Spirulina major PCC 6313: one gene and its partners. The protein of the gene in region 3 binds, or shares a complex with, the protein of the main gene of each other region. Links are inferred from orthologs where the notes say so. Each region holds a gene or a part of one and is shown on either strand. Other genes may lie near its edges. The genes, in order: ndhC, SPI6313_RS03515, SPI6313_RS10820 and nuoH.

What was found.
Region 1: the proteins of SPI6313_RS10820 (region 3) and ndhC are in contact, whole or in part, in a cryo-EM structure (PDB 6ZJN), measured with the Thermus thermophilus proteins. The link is inferred for Spirulina major PCC 6313 from one-to-one orthologs. Residues at the interface, in WP_223903221.1 of Thermus thermophilus: Met26, Thr27, Asn29, Gly31, Pro32, His34; in WP_096411116.1 of Thermus thermophilus: Glu45, Ser46, Asn48, Pro50, Ala51, Gly52, Glu53.
Region 2: the proteins of SPI6313_RS10820 (region 3) and SPI6313_RS03515 are in contact, whole or in part, in a cryo-EM structure (PDB 6KHJ), measured with the Thermosynechococcus vestitus proteins. The link is inferred for Spirulina major PCC 6313 from one-to-one orthologs. Residues at the interface, in WP_011057128.1 of Thermosynechococcus vestitus: Pro17, His18, His19, Pro20, Ser21, Met22, Val25, Arg27, Met29, Thr31, Ile38, Asp39, Cys40, Glu41, Pro42, Val43, Ile44, Gly45, Tyr46, Leu47, His48, Arg49, Gly50, Met51, Lys53, Ile54, Asn57, Arg58, Pro65, Tyr66; in WP_011056552.1 of Thermosynechococcus vestitus: Leu46, Met47, Tyr48, Thr50, Ala51, Cys52, Phe54, Ile55, Glu56, Ala58, Ala59, Ile61, Gly62, Ser63, Arg64, Phe65, Asn76, Pro78, Thr89, Thr91, Lys93, Met94, Ala97, Leu101, Met123, Phe124, Ser126, Asp127, Ser128, Tyr129.
Region 4: the proteins of SPI6313_RS10820 (region 3) and nuoH are in contact, whole or in part, in a cryo-EM structure (PDB 6ZJN), measured with the Thermus thermophilus proteins. The link is inferred for Spirulina major PCC 6313 from one-to-one orthologs. Residues at the interface, in WP_223903221.1 of Thermus thermophilus: Pro35, Ser36, Asp139, Gly141, Ala142; in WP_096411122.1 of Thermus thermophilus: Ala224, Glu225, Gln226, Glu227, Ala295, Trp297, Phe298, Arg299.

What each region holds. Positions count from the first base shown.
Region 1 is NZ_KV878783.1:773,145-776,283, reverse strand. What follows is about bases 1-2,988. They hold ndhC (photosynthetic/respiratory NAD(P)H-quinone oxidoreductase subunit C), read right to left. Parts: upstream 1,682-2,988; coding sequence 1,319-1,681; downstream 1-1,318. Other genes in these bases: SPI6313_RS03500 (Pvc16 family protein), read right to left, coding at 2,132-2,988; SPI6313_RS03505 (hypothetical protein), read right to left, coding at 1,797-2,051; SPI6313_RS03515 (NADH dehydrogenase subunit K), read right to left, coding at 594-1,322; SPI6313_RS03520 (NAD(P)H-quinone oxidoreductase subunit J), read right to left, coding at 71-601. In the rest of the region: more of SPI6313_RS03500, read right to left, coding at 2,989-3,139. UniProt on the Escherichia coli protein: NDH-1 shuttles electrons from NADH, via FMN and iron-sulfur (Fe-S) centers, to quinones in the respiratory chain. The immediate electron acceptor for the enzyme in this species is believed to be ubiquinone.
Region 2 is NZ_KV878783.1:773,969-776,976, forward strand. What follows is about bases 1-2,857. They hold SPI6313_RS03515 (NADH dehydrogenase subunit K), read left to right. Parts: upstream 1-993; coding sequence 994-1,722; downstream 1,723-2,857. Other genes in these bases: SPI6313_RS03500 (Pvc16 family protein), read left to right, coding at 1-184; SPI6313_RS03505 (hypothetical protein), read left to right, coding at 265-519; ndhC (photosynthetic/respiratory NAD(P)H-quinone oxidoreductase subunit C), read left to right, coding at 635-997; SPI6313_RS03520 (NAD(P)H-quinone oxidoreductase subunit J), read left to right, coding at 1,715-2,245; SPI6313_RS03525 (DEAD/DEAH box helicase), read right to left, coding at 2,414-2,857. Outside these bases: more of SPI6313_RS03525, read right to left, coding at 2,858-3,008. UniProt on the Escherichia coli protein: NDH-1 shuttles electrons from NADH, via FMN and iron-sulfur (Fe-S) centers, to quinones in the respiratory chain. The immediate electron acceptor for the enzyme in this species is ubiquinone.
Region 3 is NZ_KV878783.1:2,471,689-2,474,734, forward strand. The notes cover bases 26-2,920. They hold SPI6313_RS10820 (NAD(P)H-quinone oxidoreductase subunit H), read left to right. Parts: upstream 26-828; coding sequence 829-2,013; downstream 2,014-2,920. Other genes in these bases: SPI6313_RS10815 (DUF262 domain-containing protein), read right to left, coding at 26-302; acsF (magnesium-protoporphyrin IX monomethyl ester (oxidative) cyclase), read left to right, coding at 2,226-2,920. In the rest of the region: more of SPI6313_RS10815, read right to left, coding at 1-25; more of acsF, read left to right, coding at 2,921-3,046.
Region 4 is NZ_KV878783.1:2,990,955-2,993,882, reverse strand. What follows is about bases 129-2,905. They hold nuoH (NADH-quinone oxidoreductase subunit NuoH), read left to right. Parts: upstream 129-846; coding sequence 847-1,965; downstream 1,966-2,905. Other genes in these bases: SPI6313_RS13140 (NADH-quinone oxidoreductase subunit J), read left to right, coding at 2,684-2,905; ndhI (NAD(P)H-quinone oxidoreductase subunit I), read left to right, coding at 1,992-2,597; SPI6313_RS13155 (response regulator), read left to right, coding at 129-685. Also shown: more of SPI6313_RS13155, read left to right, coding at 1-128; more of SPI6313_RS13140, read left to right, coding at 2,906-2,928. UniProt on the Escherichia coli protein: NDH-1 shuttles electrons from NADH, via FMN and iron-sulfur (Fe-S) centers, to quinones in the respiratory chain. The immediate electron acceptor for the enzyme in this species is believed to be ubiquinone.

The DNA of each region.
Region 1 (3,139 bases), 1.7 Mb from region 3 along the record:
TGTCACACTCACTCTTTTCTGTTCAGGATGATCTTAAACCCAAGCACCCGGACGGGGTGAGCGATCGCCCTTAATGGGCATCCTGTAATTCGTAAAAATCGGGAGAAATATAGTCCTTGCGCAGGGGCCAACCGATCCAATCTTCCGGCATCAATAACCGTTTCAAATTGGGATGGCCATCGTAGACAATACCGTACATATCGTAGGTTTCCCGCTCTTGCCAGTCCGCCGCCTTCCAAATCCAGTAAACCGAAGGCACATGGGGATTGTCGCGGGGCACGAACACCTTAACCCGAATTTCTTCGGTACTTTCGGCATCGTCACTGACTTTCACCAAATGGTAAAAACTGACGAGTTCTTTACCGGGGCCTAGATCATAACCCCCTTGACATTGCAAATAGTTGAACCCGTAAGCTCGAAGCGCGGTGCAGATGGGCAGGAGCACCTTCGCCTCCACTTGGATCATCTCAATGCCGAGGTGATCCGGTTCGAGCAAACCATGGTCAAAGCCATTCTCGGTGAGCCATGATGATGCCGGGCCGGCCACAAGGGCGGTGGATTCTTCTTCCGGGGCGTTGTTGGGAGTGTTGTCTTCAGCCACGATCAACCTCTTCTTTCACATCTTGACGGGTGGGGGCAATGGGCAGCCCGTAGGCTTCGGTGAGTTCTTTGGTAGGGGCTTGGCGATCGGGCGATCGCAAATATTCCCCAGTCAAAATCGGCTCCGTCACCTTCATGTTGTGGGTCGTGCAGTAATATTCATGCTGCTGCTCTAGCACCGTGGCCCGCTCTTGGATCGACTCATTGGCCACCTTTTTGCGCAGCTTTACGATCGCATCCATAATCGCTTCCGGGCGCGGCGGACAACCGGGAATATAAACATCCACCGGAATCAACTTATCCACACCCCGCACCGCACTGGGCGAATCCACACTGAACATTCCGCCGGTAATCGTGCAGGCTCCCATAGCGATCACATACTTCGGTTCGGGCATTTCTTCGTAGAGCCGCACCAAGGCCGGGGCCATTTTCATCGTAATCGTGCCGGCGGTAATCAAAAGATCCGCCTGCCGGGGACTCGAACGCGGCACCAGACCAAAACGGTCAAAGTCAAACCGAGAGCCGATCATCGCGGCAAACTCGATAAAACAACAAGCCGTCCCGTAGAGTAAGGGCCAGAGGCTGGATAGTTTCGCCCAGTTGTAGAGGTCATCTACGGTGGTGAGGACGATATTTTCCGATAAGTCTTGGGTAACCCCGGTGCGGGCCACCGGATTTAAGATTTTTTCAACGTTTTGCTGTTCGATTGATTCTAAATTCATGACCACTCTAACGCTCCTTTACGCCATGCATACACCAAGGCAACAACCAAAATTGCGATGAAGATGAGGGCTTCTATAAAGGCTAGCAAACCCAATTGACTAAAGGCGACGGCCCACGGGTAGAGAAACACGGTTTCAACATCGAAGACCACAAACACAAGGGCGAACATATAGTACCGGATGTTGAATTGAATCCATGCTCCGCCGATAGGCTCCATTCCCGATTCGTAGGTGGTGCGCCGCTCTGGCCCGCCGGTACGAGGGCGCAAGATTTTCGACGCAATCAGCGACAAGATCGGAACGGAACTGGCGATCAGGAGAAAGCCTAAAAAATATTCGTAACCACTGAGGTGAAACACTTGGATTTCCCTATAATGCTGCGCTTAACAAGGCCTAATTATAGAACTTCATGCCGATCGTCGGGTTGATCTAAAGATCATAACTGGCAGAACGGGGCGCGGTCTGGGTCGCATCCTAGCCGCGCTGGCTTTCAAACAGAGACCGGGGCAAAATGACCGGTTCTAGGGTCTCATCGTCGAGTTCCCAGAGTTCCCAGCCTATTTTGAGACGGGGGGTAAGCTGCTCAGAACCGAAGCCAATGGCGGCTTTGCGTGTTGTCCAGGTTTTCGCGGTGGCTTGGGCGGCGCAGAAGCGGGGTTCTTCCGTCTTCCAATTTTTATGAATAAATCCTAAACCGGCAACTTTGATCAAGTAACTCGCCATCATCATTCCTTGTAATCAGGTTGATAAGAAATTGCGTTAAATCTGAAGCATCAGAAAGAATTAGTCAATCCACTCCTAAGCTTTGCTTAAACCATCAGTAAGCGGGGGCCGACATACCAGCCATAGGTGTCGCTCTCCGGATCTTGATCCACCTCTAGGCAACTCTCGGCCCCATCGACATGGAGACGGACGAGATAGTCCCCCGGTTTGACGTTTTTGATCGGAATGTCCACAACGGTAGCGATCGCATCTCGGGCCGAGGCTTCAAAAAGGTAGGTCGCCGGATCATTCGTAGACCACTCATGGAGCGAGAGGGTCACCCGCTGCTCAGGGAGCATCGGGAGATTGCTCTCCACGGTGACCGTGCCGTTACGCCCTCGCCGGGCTGTGCCGGTGAGTTGCCCCACCTCCAGGTGTTGCACCGTGGGACGGAGGACGAAAGGGGTGGTGTTGGATTCGACGCGGGGGGCGGGTTTGCCATTGTCGGCCTTGGCTTGGCGATAGACCACTTGGAGGCTTTGAATGCCGGCGCGGAGTTGATCCGTGGGCAGGGTGGCGAGGTTGAGGAGGAGTTGATCGGCGCTCTGTTCGGTGGGGGCGGCTTCGATCGCGCCGATGCGGATGAAGGTGTCGGGGCCGTTGAGATGTTGGCCGCGGATGCGGAGGGTGCTGCTGGTTTCGATCGGGTAGAAGCGACCGCGATCGCTGATTACCTCCGTGATTTGCGGTTGACCGGCGAGGGGGGACGTGCCGCCGTATTGGCGATCGCTCACCGGTAGCGGTGCTTCCCCCGTGGCTTCTCCTTCGATCATCGCCACCGTTGCTTTGTAGGCCACCGATAGACAATAGGGCGTTTGGAAAAACACCGACCAGACTTTTGACAGTTCATCGAGGGTCAAATTCAGGGGCGCGAAGGCAATTTCGGCAAACTGTTCGGAGAGGTCAGAATTGCTGAGATAGTCCAGGTTGGCATCTTCGAGGGTGTCGTGAATCAGGTCTCGCGAAATGATTTTGTAGTCCGTGAGGGTGCGGATCACGCTTCCTAAAAGGCGTTGGGGTTCGAGTTCGGCATCGTTACCGTAGCAGCTAATCAT
Region 2 (3,008 bases), 1.7 Mb from region 3 along the record:
TTTTGAAGCCTCGGCCCGAGATGCGATCGCTACCGTTGTGGACATTCCGATCAAAAACGTCAAACCGGGGGACTATCTCGTCCGTCTCCATGTCGATGGGGCCGAGAGTTGCCTAGAGGTGGATCAAGATCCGGAGAGCGACACCTATGGCTGGTATGTCGGCCCCCGCTTACTGATGGTTTAAGCAAAGCTTAGGAGTGGATTGACTAATTCTTTCTGATGCTTCAGATTTAACGCAATTTCTTATCAACCTGATTACAAGGAATGATGATGGCGAGTTACTTGATCAAAGTTGCCGGTTTAGGATTTATTCATAAAAATTGGAAGACGGAAGAACCCCGCTTCTGCGCCGCCCAAGCCACCGCGAAAACCTGGACAACACGCAAAGCCGCCATTGGCTTCGGTTCTGAGCAGCTTACCCCCCGTCTCAAAATAGGCTGGGAACTCTGGGAACTCGACGATGAGACCCTAGAACCGGTCATTTTGCCCCGGTCTCTGTTTGAAAGCCAGCGCGGCTAGGATGCGACCCAGACCGCGCCCCGTTCTGCCAGTTATGATCTTTAGATCAACCCGACGATCGGCATGAAGTTCTATAATTAGGCCTTGTTAAGCGCAGCATTATAGGGAAATCCAAGTGTTTCACCTCAGTGGTTACGAATATTTTTTAGGCTTTCTCCTGATCGCCAGTTCCGTTCCGATCTTGTCGCTGATTGCGTCGAAAATCTTGCGCCCTCGTACCGGCGGGCCAGAGCGGCGCACCACCTACGAATCGGGAATGGAGCCTATCGGCGGAGCATGGATTCAATTCAACATCCGGTACTATATGTTCGCCCTTGTGTTTGTGGTCTTCGATGTTGAAACCGTGTTTCTCTACCCGTGGGCCGTCGCCTTTAGTCAATTGGGTTTGCTAGCCTTTATAGAAGCCCTCATCTTCATCGCAATTTTGGTTGTTGCCTTGGTGTATGCATGGCGTAAAGGAGCGTTAGAGTGGTCATGAATTTAGAATCAATCGAACAGCAAAACGTTGAAAAAATCTTAAATCCGGTGGCCCGCACCGGGGTTACCCAAGACTTATCGGAAAATATCGTCCTCACCACCGTAGATGACCTCTACAACTGGGCGAAACTATCCAGCCTCTGGCCCTTACTCTACGGGACGGCTTGTTGTTTTATCGAGTTTGCCGCGATGATCGGCTCTCGGTTTGACTTTGACCGTTTTGGTCTGGTGCCGCGTTCGAGTCCCCGGCAGGCGGATCTTTTGATTACCGCCGGCACGATTACGATGAAAATGGCCCCGGCCTTGGTGCGGCTCTACGAAGAAATGCCCGAACCGAAGTATGTGATCGCTATGGGAGCCTGCACGATTACCGGCGGAATGTTCAGTGTGGATTCGCCCAGTGCGGTGCGGGGTGTGGATAAGTTGATTCCGGTGGATGTTTATATTCCCGGTTGTCCGCCGCGCCCGGAAGCGATTATGGATGCGATCGTAAAGCTGCGCAAAAAGGTGGCCAATGAGTCGATCCAAGAGCGGGCCACGGTGCTAGAGCAGCAGCATGAATATTACTGCACGACCCACAACATGAAGGTGACGGAGCCGATTTTGACTGGGGAATATTTGCGATCGCCCGATCGCCAAGCCCCTACCAAAGAACTCACCGAAGCCTACGGGCTGCCCATTGCCCCCACCCGTCAAGATGTGAAAGAAGAGGTTGATCGTGGCTGAAGACAACACTCCCAACAACGCCCCGGAAGAAGAATCCACCGCCCTTGTGGCCGGCCCGGCATCATCATGGCTCACCGAGAATGGCTTTGACCATGGTTTGCTCGAACCGGATCACCTCGGCATTGAGATGATCCAAGTGGAGGCGAAGGTGCTCCTGCCCATCTGCACCGCGCTTCGAGCTTACGGGTTCAACTATTTGCAATGTCAAGGGGGTTATGATCTAGGCCCCGGTAAAGAACTCGTCAGTTTTTACCATTTGGTGAAAGTCAGTGACGATGCCGAAAGTACCGAAGAAATTCGGGTTAAGGTGTTCGTGCCCCGCGACAATCCCCATGTGCCTTCGGTTTACTGGATTTGGAAGGCGGCGGACTGGCAAGAGCGGGAAACCTACGATATGTACGGTATTGTCTACGATGGCCATCCCAATTTGAAACGGTTATTGATGCCGGAAGATTGGATCGGTTGGCCCCTGCGCAAGGACTATATTTCTCCCGATTTTTACGAATTACAGGATGCCCATTAAGGGCGATCGCTCACCCCGTCCGGGTGCTTGGGTTTAAGATCATCCTGAACAGAAAAGAGTGAGTGTGACACACTCACTCTTTGGCATGAAGGGGAGATTTTTGCTTTAACCTCCCTTGCCGGCGTTGCGGTGAAAAGTCAGATTGTTTCTCTGGGTGCTGGGCATGGGTTAAATGCCCACATCAATGGGGAAGCGGCGCATTAGATCGACGGCGCGGCGGGCATTTTGGCGGATAGTGTCGGAGAGGCCGGGGACGTGGGGAATTTGGGACAGAAAGTCTACGGTACGCCGTAACATTCGCACCAAATCACCCTCATCAAAACTGCAATTGTCGCCCAGGGTTTCCCAGGTCACACCGAGGGCCCATTGTTCCATCACGCCGATGATATTAAGGGTTTCGTCTTCGAGCCAGACGGGAAGGGCGACTTTGTAGCGGTGCTGCACTTTGATCAACTCTTTACGGAGGGGGAGCAAGTTGGCCAGGGCCACGAGCACTGATTCCGGGGGGGCGTAGTTTGTCCAGCTATCGGGGCGGGGGGGTTCGCTGATCAGGCTATAGACAGCGGCGGCGAGTTCCGGGGGGCCGAGGGGATCGAGGTAGCCGGACATCAGGGCGAGGCCGAGCCAGAGTTCGTTATCGCCGCGAATGGCGGCGGCGGCTTGGCCGATTTCGGTGGGGTCGTATTCGATCAGGGCATCGAATTCGCGGAGGACTTTGACGAGGTTGGAGAAGTCGCGCCAATGTTGGGTTTGGTGTTCTTTG
Region 3 (3,046 bases):
GCAGTCAAACGTTGTTGTCCATCGACAACCCATAATGCTGAATTTGACTCTGGTGCATCGACTCTAACAGAACCATATCGTATGACAGAAGCAGGAGCATACGCTCTTCTCATCAAAAAAGAGCCAACAGGATACCCTTGATAGATGCTGTCAAAAAACAATTTCACGTCCCCTGATTCCCATCGGAGTGGGCGCTGAAAATCGGGAACTCGTATTAAGCCACGCTTAATTTCGCGAATTAATGCCTCAACCGTAAAAGTCTCTGCTTGGAGATGAAGCCGTTTTTTTTCTGATGCGGTCATAATTTCCCAGAAAGATCCTCAATTAAAGCGACTGTTGAGGTTCGTTTGTACTCTATATAGCTGTATTATATAAGTTTTACCTCAGCAGGTGGTAGGTTTCACATTCTGAGAAGGAATGACCGAGCTTAGTGTCACCCTAACTATGTATTAGACCGCGATCGCAGGATAACTCCCCTCAGCAGGGTGTTGTCAAGTATGTGCGATCTAACTCCGATACTATGGGTGATTCCAGCGATCGCAAGATAACACCCCCCTATGGGGATTTCTACCGCAATCAGAGTCAGTGCGATGAAAACACCACAGCAGCAGCCCAAGCGCCTCGACTGCGTCGGAACCACCGGCAGCCTCTTCGCCATCCGCCGAGTATCATTTCGATAAGGCATTCAAATCACCCAACACCCCGCCTCAATGGCCATCAAACGGATCGCAAGGCCCAGAGCTTTCTATAATGGTCAAAGCATACACCGACTAAAACATCGGGGTTACCGCCCCGCATCGCACATCAACAGAGGGAAACCGCCGATCTATGGCACAGATAGAAACCAGAACCGAACCCATGGTCTTGAACATGGGGCCACACCATCCCTCGATGCACGGCGTTCTACGACTCATCGTCACCCTCGACGGGGAAGACGTTCTCGACTGTGAACCCGTGATCGGCTACCTCCATCGAGGGATGGAAAAAATCGCCGAAAACCGTTCCACCGTGATGTTTGTCCCCTACGTCAGCCGTTGGGACTACGCCGCCGGAATGTTCAACGAGGCGATCACCGTCAACGCACCGGAAAAACTCGCGGATATTGAAGTCCCCAAGCGGGCGCAATATATTCGCGTCATCATGCTCGAACTCAATCGCATCGCCAACCACCTCCTGTGGCTTGGTCCCTTCCTCGCAGACGTGGGTGCACAAACCCCCTTCTTCTACATCTTCCGCGAACGAGAATTAATCTACGACCTGTGGGAAGCCGCCAGCGGAGCACGGTTGATCAATAACAACTATTTCCGCGTCGGTGGCGTTGCCGTCGATCTGCCCTACGGTTGGCTGGATAAATGTATCGACTTTTGCGATTACTTCCTGCCCAAAGTGGATGAATATGAAAAGTTGATCACCAATAACCCCATTTTCCGCCGCCGCATCGAAGGCGTGGGCACCATTGGCCGCGATGAAGCGATCAACTGGGGTCTGTCGGGGCCGATGTTGCGCGGTTCCGGGGTGAAGTGGGATCTGCGCAAGGTGGATCACTACGAATGTTACGACGATTTTGACTGGGATATCCAATGGGAAACCAGCGGCGACTGTATGGCGCGGTATCTGGTGCGGATTCGGGAAATGCGTGAGTCGGTGAAAATCATTCGCCAAGCCTGCGCCGGGATTCCGGGCGGCCCCTACGAGAACCTGGAAGCGAAACGGATGATGGAAGGCCGCAAGTCCGAATGGAACGGCTTTGATTATCAATACGTGGCGAAAAAAGTGGCTCCGACCTTTAAGATTCCGTCGGGTGAGCATTATGTCCGCCTCGAAAGTGGCAAGGGCGAACTGGGTGTGTATATTGTCGGCAATGACAATATCTTTCCCTGGCGTTTTAAGGTGCGTCCGCCCGATTTCAATAACTTGCAAATTCTGCCCCAACTCCTGAAGGGGGTGAAAGTTGCGGATATTATGGCGATTTTGGGCAGTATTGACGTGATTATGGGATCGGTGGATCGCTAGCTAGACCCTCTCCTCCCCTCGTGCCGTGGCAGAACCATGACCTGAGGGGAGAAGAGCGATCGCACCGCCTTAAGTAACAGTTCGTTACATTTAGTGAATGAGTAATTAACCCCACTCAAAAGCCTTGTTACACTGAAACACAGCCCACGGGCCGCCTAGACCTGCCCATCCTAGGTCATCTCACCAAACATTAGCATTTCTCGTTTAATACTATGGTAGCGACCGCTGAACAAGCCAAATTTGATGAAATCCGTCCGGGGGTAAAATCTCCCGCCAAAGAAACGATTCTCACGCCTCGGTTTTACACCACAGACTTCGACGAAATGGCCAAGATGGATCTATCCGTCAACGAAGACGAATTAAGAGCCATCATCGAAGAATTTCGCACTGACTATAATCAAAAGCACTTCGTTCGTGATGATCAATTTGCCCAATCGTGGGATCATATCGACGGTGCGCAACGCCAATTATTTATTGAATTTTTAGAACGGTCTTGTACCGCTGAATTTTCTGGGTTCTTACTTTATAAAGAATTGGGCCGTCGTCTCAAGACCAAAAACCCCCTCTTGGCCGAAGGCTTCACGCTGATGTCGCGGGACGAAGCACGTCATGCGGGTTTCCTCAATAAAGCGATGTCTGATTTTAATTTGTCGCTGGATTTGGGCTTTTTGACCAAGAGCCGTAGCTATACCTTCTTTAAGCCGAAGTTCATTTTCTACGCGACTTATTTGTCGGAGAAAATCGGCTATTGGCGTTATATCACGATCTATCGTCACCTTGAACAACACCCAGAGGATCGCATCTATCCGATTTTCAATTTCTTTGAAAATTGGTGTCAAGATGAAAACCGCCACGGCGATTTCTTTGATGCCTTGATGCGGGCGCAACCGAGCATTCTCAACGATTGGAAGGCGAAACTGTGGTGCCGGTTCTTTTTGTTGTCGGTGTTTGCGACGATGTATCTCAATGATATTCAACGCAAGGACTTTTACGCGGCGTTGGGTTTGGATGCGCGTGAATACGATAAGCATGT
Region 4 (2,928 bases), 520 kb from region 3 along the record:
CCAAGCCGGCCTCGCCCTCTGTTCGCCCAACCTTGCCCCCGTCATCAAACAACACGGTCACCTCCAAAGCTCCACCCCCCCCAAGGTCTACCAACAACTGGCAGAACTGGTCAACGGCAAGCGCACCCTACGGGATATTGCCATCTTGCTCAAACGTGATGTAGTTAGCATCACAAAATCCCTCCTGCCCTACATTCGGAAACACTACATCGGTCTCGTCGAAGTTAACGACATCCCTGGACCCGCCCCCCAGGCCGCACCCGATCCCGCCCTCCCACCCCGCACCGAGACCCGGCCCGACAAAGCATCTGTCCCCTCCAAAGGCCGGGTAATCTGCATTGATGACAGCCCCCAAATCGGTCATGCTCTCCAAGACTTACTCCAAAATGCAGGCTATGAGGTGATCTGGATTCAAGAAGCGGTGCAGGCCCTGCCGACGCTGTTGCAGAAGAAGCCGGATTTTGTGTTACTCGATCTCATGATGCCCATTGCCAACGGTTATGAAATTTGTAGCCAAATTCGCCGGGTGGGTCAGTTTAAAGACTTGCCGGTGGTGATTTTGACCAGCAATGATGGTTTAGTGGATCGGGTGCGGGCCAAGGTGGTGGGGGCGACGGACTTTTTGAGTAAGCCGATTAATGGCCCGAAGGTCTTGGGGATTTTAACGAAACATGGTCTTGGTTAACCGGTTGCCGAACAACTGGGATCGATTAGCCAAACTCATGGTTGATATTTGCGATCGCCCTCACTTCACGTCAGACCAGGCAACGTCCCACGATATACTGAATAATCAGTAATCACGGCAGGAATTATCCCTGCGTCTAACGCTGTTAACGGCTGAAATCCATGAATTCAGGAATCGATCTGCAAGGAAGCTTTATCCAGACTCTGACCGAATTCGGACTCCCTCAGGATGTCGCCCGTGCCCTTTGGATACCCCTTCCAATGGTGCTCGTGGTCATCGGAGCCGTCGTCGGAGTCCTTGTCACCGTTTGGCTAGAGCGCAAAGTCTCAGCAGCGGCACAACAACGGATTGGCCCCGAATTTGCCGGCCCCCTCGGTGTCCTACAACCCGTTGCGGATGGCCTTAAACTCGTCTTCAAAGAAGATGTCACCCCCAACAAGTCCGACCCGTGGCTCTTTACCCTCGGTCCCATCTTGGTGGTGATTCCCGTCATCCTCTCCTATCTCATCGTCCCTTTCGGACAAAACCTCTTGATCACCGACCTCAATGTCGGGATCTTCCTGTGGATCGCCCTCTCTAGCATTGCCCCCATCGGCCTGCTGATGTCCGGGTACTCCTCCAACAATAAATACTCACTCCTCGGTGGACTCCGCGCCGCTGCCCAGTCGATCAGCTACGAAATTCCCCTGGCCTTGGCGGTGTTAGCGGTCGTCATGATGTCCAACAGCCTCAGCACCATCGACATCGTCGAACAGCAATCCGGCTACGGCATCTTGGGCTGGAATATCTGGCGGCAACCGGTGGGATTCCTGATTTTCTGGATTGCAGCCTTAGCCGAATGCGAACGGCTTCCCTTTGACCTTCCCGAAGCCGAAGAAGAACTCGTCGCTGGGTATCAAACCGAATACTCTGGGATGCGATTTGCGCTCTTCTATGTGGGGTCTTACATTAACCTCGTGTTGTCTGCTCTAATCGTCGCCATCCTCTACCTCGGCGGCTGGGAATTTCCCGTTCCCCTCGATCAACTCGCCGGTTGGCTCGGAGTCAGCGAAACCACCCCCTGGTTACAAATGCTGACGGCATCCTTGGGGATCATCATGACCATCCTCAAAGCCTACGTGTTGGTCTTCCTGGCGGTCCTGTTACGCTGGACGCTCCCCCGTGTGCGCATTGACCAACTGTTAAACCTTGGCTGGAAGTTCTTACTCCCGGTTGCGTTGGTTAATCTTTTGCTCACCGCTGGTCTCAAGCTGGTGTTTCCGGTGGCCTTTGGTGGCTAATGTTCGTTTACCTACCCTGAAACCTCATGTTTAACTTTCTCAAACAAGTCGGGGACTACGCCAAAGAGACGGTTCAAGCTGCAAAGTTCATTGGTCAGGGTCTTTCCGTTACCTTTGACCATATGCAGCGGCGACCGGTTACGGTGCAATATCCCTACGAAAAACTCATCCCCTCCGAACGGTATCGGGGTCGGATTCACTATGAGTTTGATAAGTGCATTTCCTGCGAAGTCTGTGTGCGGGTTTGCCCGATTAATTTACCGATCGTGGATTGGGAATTTGATAAAGAAACGAAGAAGAAAAAGCTCAATCACTACAGTATTGATTTTGGGGTCTGTATCTTCTGCGGGAACTGTGTGGAATACTGTCCGACGAATTGCCTCTCGATGACGGAGGAGTATGAGTTGGCAACTTACGATCGCCACGAACTCAACTACGACAGCGTCGCCCTCGGACGCTTGCCCTACAAGGTGACGCAAGATCCGATGGTGACCCCGATTCGAGAGTTTGCCTATCTGCCGAAGGGCGTGGTGGATGGCCATGATTTGCCGGCTGGTGCGCAGCGAGCGGGTCAACGGCCTGAAGCGATCGCTGCCCAGCCTAGCCCTGATGACACGGACAAAAGCGATTAAGCCCTGCCCTCGATATCCCGTCTCTGTGGGCGGTGTCGTCTGCGATGCCCCCACCCCCATCGACCCCCTCTAGGAGATAATTTCGCGTGAATTTAGCAGAAGATGTTCAACTGATTTCCTTTGCCCTCTTAGGCATTTTGATGATTGCTGCCGCCTTGGGTGTTGTCCTCCTTGACCAAATTGTCTACTCCGCCTTCTTGCTGGGTGGTGTTTTTCTCTGTATTTCAGGCCTTTACGTGTTGCTCAATGCTGACTTCGTGGCGGCTGCGCAGATTCTGGTCTATGTGGGCGCGGTGAATGTGCTGATTCTGTTTGCCATCATGTTGGTGAA